DNA from 2 places in the Microbacterium sp. LMI12-1-1.1 genome. Region 2 is predicted to be linked to the other one. Evidence: riboswitches for the same ligand, from Rfam matches in the RefSeq annotation. Region 2 holds a riboswitch; the other holds the start of a gene.

Region 1 (2,380 bases), 1.0 Mb from region 2:
CCACCTCGACGCCCTCCTGCCCGCAGAGCTGCTCGACGTACTCGAGCATGGCCGCGGGCGGCACCAGGCGGAACGGATAGTGGTGCGTGCGCGAGCGGATCGTGCCGATGACCTTCTCGGGCTCGGTCGTCGCGAAGATGAACTTGACGTGGTCGGGCGGCTCTTCGACGAGCTTGAGCAGGGCGTTGAAGCCCTGCGGCGTGACCATGTGGGCCTCGTCGAGGATGAAGATCTTGAAGCGGTCGCGCGCGGGGGCGAACACGGCGCGCTCGCGCAGGTCGCGGGCGTCGTCGACGCCGTTGTGGCTCGCGGCGTCGATCTCGACGACGTCGAGCGAGCCGCCACCGCCGCGGCCGAGCTCGATGCAGCTGTCGCAGGTGCCGCAGGGCGTGTCGGTCGGCCCCTGCGCGCAGTTGAGACAGCGCGCCAGGATGCGGGCCGACGTCGTCTTGCCGCACCCGCGCGGGCCGGAGAACAGGTAGGCGTGCCCGACCCGGTCGCTGCGCAGCGCCGTCATCAGGGGTTCGGTGACCTGCGACTGCCCGATCATCTCGCCGAACGACTCGGGCCGGTAGCGGCGGTAGAGGGCGGTGGTCACTCCCCCAGCCTACGGCGTGACGCCGACATCGCGGTGGCCGCTCCCGCGGCCTGCTAGATTGCTCGGCAGTGACACGGGGTGCCCGCGCGGCGGGCTGAGAACACACCCGTCGAACCTGATCTCGATCATGCGAGCGAAGGGATGTCGCGATGAACGCGCGCACCGAACCCCACCTGTCCGCCCTCTCCCCCGCCGCCGCGCTGACGGCGCTGCGGGAGGCCTCACCCCTGGTGCAGTGCATCACCAACGCGGTGGTGACGAACTTCACCGCCAACGCCCTCCTCGCCGTCGGCGCGGCCCCGGCGATGTGCGACATCCCCGGTGAGGCAGGGCCGTTCGCAGGCGTCGCAGACGGCGTGCTTGTCAACCTCGGCACCCCGACCGCGGAGCAGCGCGATGCCGCCCGTGAGGCCGTGCGTCACACGCCGCGGTGGGTCCTCGATCCCGTGGCGGTCGGCGTGCTCCCGGTGCGCACGGCTCTCGCGGCCGAGCTGCTCGATCACCGACCGACGATCATCCGCGGCAACGCCTCCGAGATCCTGGCGCTGGCAGGCGCGGGCGCCGGCGGTCGCGGTGTCGATGCGACGGACGGAACGGATGCCGCGGCCGGCGCCGCGCGATCGCTCGCGTTGCGCACCGGCGGCGTGGTCGCCGTGTCCGGCCCGGTCGATCTCGTCACCGACGGCGAGCGGGTCGTGCGGATCCATGGCGGCGACGCGCTCCTCACCCGCGTCACCGGCGGCGGCTGCTCCCTCGGCGCGGTGATGGCCGCGCTGCTCGGTGTATGCGCCCCGCTGGAGGCGGCGGTGGCGGCATCCGCCCTCTACGCGGTCGCATCGGATCGGGCCGCGGCGCGGTCGGAGGGGCCGGGGTCTTTCGCCGTGGCGTTCCTCGATGCGCTCGACGCCGTGGCGGCGGCGCCCGCCGACCTCGATGCGCGCGCCGACGCGCTCGCGGCTCGATGATCCGCGCCGCGCGCCTCGCGGTGCATCTCGTGACCGACGACCGCATGCCGTTCGACCGGCTGGTCGACGTCGTCGACGCCGCGGTCGGCGCCGGAGTCGACGTCGTGCAGCTGCGCGCCAAGTCCATCAGCGCGCGCGAGCTGCTGCGGCAGGCGGTGGCGATGTCGGACGTCATCGACCGCCGCTGCCTGCTCCTGCTCAACGACCGCGTCGACGTCGCCGTCGCCGCGCGCGAGGCGGGGGCGCTCGTCGACGGCGTCCACCTCGGCCAGGCCGACGTGCCGCCCGAGACGGCGCGACGCCTGCTCGGCGCGCACGCCGTCATCGGATGGACGGCGAACTCGCCGGAGCACCGGGTCGCGGCATCCGCTCTGCGTTCCGGCACGGTCGACTACCTCGGAGTCGGGGTGATCCGGCCGACCTCGACCAAGCCCGACCACCCGCCGGCGCTCGGCATCGACGGCTTCGCGGCGTTCGCGACGAGCACGACCGTGCCCTGCGTCGCGATCGGCGGAGTGCGCCTGAGCGACGTCGCACCGCTGCGGGAAGCCGGCGCAGCGGGTATCGCGGTGGTCTCGGCCATCTGCGGCGCCGACGATCCCGCAGCGGCGTCGCGCGCTGTCCGCAGCGCCGCCGACGCGCTCGCGCTCGAGGCCGAGGGGGTCGCTCGGTGAGCGATGTGTCCGTCGCGCAGACCGTGACGGCGCCGCATCGCCCGCAGGCGATCCCGCGCGTGCTGAGCATCGCCGGCACCGACCCGACGGGCGGCGCGGGCATCCAGGCCGACCTCAAGTCCATCGGCGCGCTCGGCGGCTAC
Region 2 (2,380 bases):
CCGCCCCGCGCGGCACGCTGAGATCCAGCCCCGCCCGCACGACGGTGCGGCCATCGCGGGAGATCGAGAGAGCGGATGCCGCCACCGCCGCCGCGGCGGCGGCCGGCGCCGCGGGCAGGACGGGCAGGTCGACGGGGCGACCCGGCACCCACACGCCCGCGGCGGCGAGCTCCGCACCGTGACGGGCGAACACCTCGGCCGGAGTGCCGTCGGCGAGGAGGCCGCCGTCGGCGCCGACGACGAGCACACGGTCCATCAGGTCGGCCCAGACGGCCGTGCGGTGCTCGATCACCACGAGCGTCGCCCCCGTCTCGGCGAGAGCGTGCTCGATGCTCGCGCGCACCTCGCGGACGCCGTCGGGATCGAGATTCGCGGTCGGCTCGTCGAGCAGCAGCACGCCGGGTCGCATCGCGAGCACGCCGGCGAGCGCGAGCCGCTGCTTCTGCCCGCCCGACAGCGCCTTCGTCGGCCGCGCGAGCGGGACGTCGAGCCCGACGGCCTCGAGCGCCTCGGCGACGCGGGCGGGGATCTCGGCCGCCGGCACCCCGAGGTTCTCGCAGCCGAAGGCCACGTCGTCGCCGACCTTCGACAGCACGACGCCCGAATCGGGATCCTGCAGCACGAGCCCGACGCGCCCGCGGTGGGCCTCCGGCCGCTCGCCGTCGATCAGCAGCGATCCCGTCTCATCGCCCTCGTCGGCCCCGCCGAGAAGGCCCGCCATGCCGGCGAGGAGCGTCGACTTGCCGGCACCCGAGGCACCGAGCAGCAGCACGCGCTCCCCCGGCTCGATCGTGAACGACACGTCGCGGACGGCGGGCGCGCGCCGGCCTGCGTAGCGCCATCCCCAGCCGTCCGCCGTGAGGCGGGCCGGACGGGTCGAGGCCATCGTCAGACCTCGCGGCGCGCTTCGCGTCCTGCCGCGAAGCGGTTGAGCGCACCGGTGGCGGCGAGCCCGCGGACGGCGAGCCAGCCGACGACACCCGCGAGCACGGCACCCGAGACGACGAGCGAGACGAGGTAGATGACGTTGAACTCGAGCGTCTTCAGGATGTTCGGCGAGCTGCCGTAGAACAGCTCGAACACCCAGGCGCCGGCGGCGGCGCCCGCACCGGCCAGCATCGCGACAGGCAGGGTGAAACGGCGGTAGAGGAAGAGGGCGAAGATCAGCTCGGCGCCGAGACCCTGGACCAGGCCCGACAGCAGGGTGGACACGCCCCACACGTTGCCGATGAGCATCGACACGATCGCGGCGATCACCTCGACGAGGAGTGCCGCACCGGGCTTGCGGATGACGAGACCGCCGATGACGCCGCCGATCAGCCAGATGCCGACGGCGAGTCCGCCGAGGCCGGGCGTCAGGCCGTCCATGGCGATGAACCAGGCGTAGCCGACGGTGTTCCAGGCCCAGAAGACGAGGCCGATGGCGACGCCGAGCACCGCCGCGACGACGATATCGACGACTCGCCAGCGCAGGCTGCGGGGGCCCGAAGGGGTGGCCGCAACGGGGGTGGATGCGGACGCGGACGTGTGCATGTGAACTCCTCCCTGCGCCGGCATGATCCGGATCAGGTTCGACGGTCGAAGCGTGGATCGCTTCCTCTCAGCCCGGCTCACCGGACTCCCGTGGTTATGGCGTTGAGTATACCGCCGCGATGACGGGTATTTTGAGGGGGTGACTCCGGACGACACCCCCGTGCCCACGCGTCGCGCGCGCCGGGCGCAGACCGGTGCCGTGCCGACCCCGGCTTCGGCCGGTGCCCCGGAAGGCGGCATCCTGACCGTCGCCACCGGTGAGGCTGACATCGTGCACCCGGGCAGCACCACCGCCCCCGTCGATGTGCCCACCGTTGCGCCGACCATCGCCACGGTGCCGCTCGGCGACAGCCCGACGGCGATCGCGCCGACGATGCCCCTGTTCGATTCGGACGCGCAGACCGGGCCGGTCATCCCCGGGCTCCTTCCCGAGCCGTCGGTCCCCGTCGCCACCTGGGATCCCGCGGGCCACGACGCCCTCGCCGACGTCCCGGTCGCCGAGGATGCGCGCCCCGCGGCGGGCGGCGGACGAACCGCGCTCGCGTGGGTCGATGAGACGGCCGTGGGCCTCGGCGCCGCTCCCGGCGATCTGACCGCCGCGGCCACCCCCTACGTCACGGTCGACGCCGACCTGCTCTCCGACGCGCCGCGGCGCTCGCCGCTGCGCGCCGGCGTCGTGGTTCCCACCCTCGCGATCGCGGCCGTGCTCGGCGCGTATGCGGGGACGACGCTGCTGTGGCCGCTGCACGCCGTCGCACCCACGGTCACCGCCATGGAGGTCCAGCCGGTCGCGGCCCCCGCCGCGGCGCCGGTGTGGCCCGCGCAGGGCAGCGCGGCCGAAGCGGTC

What was found. Region 2 has a riboswitch for thiamine pyrophosphate ahead of MRBLMI12_RS07315 (ECF transporter S component). Riboswitches for the same ligand answer to the same signal wherever they lie in the genome.
Region 1: linked by a shared signal. The riboswitch ahead of thiM (hydroxyethylthiazole kinase) and the one ahead of MRBLMI12_RS07315 (ECF transporter S component) in region 2 are both predicted to bind thiamine pyrophosphate.

What each region holds. Positions count from the first base shown of each region.
Region 1 is NZ_JBEGIA010000001.1:566,825-569,204, forward strand. It holds gene MRBLMI12_RS02805 (DNA polymerase III subunit gamma and tau) at 1-598, opposite strand, end outside; TPP riboswitch at 663-757, shown strand; gene thiM (hydroxyethylthiazole kinase) at 748-1,563, shown strand; gene thiE (thiamine phosphate synthase) at 1,560-2,237, shown strand; gene MRBLMI12_RS02820 (bifunctional hydroxymethylpyrimidine kinase/phosphomethylpyrimidine kinase) at 2,234-2,380, shown strand, end outside.
Region 2 is NZ_JBEGIA010000001.1:1,564,303-1,566,682, forward strand. It holds gene MRBLMI12_RS07310 (ABC transporter ATP-binding protein) at 1-886, opposite strand, end outside; gene MRBLMI12_RS07315 (ECF transporter S component) at 889-1,533, opposite strand; TPP riboswitch at 1,524-1,635, opposite strand; gene MRBLMI12_RS07320 (D-alanyl-D-alanine carboxypeptidase family protein) at 1,673-2,380, shown strand, end outside.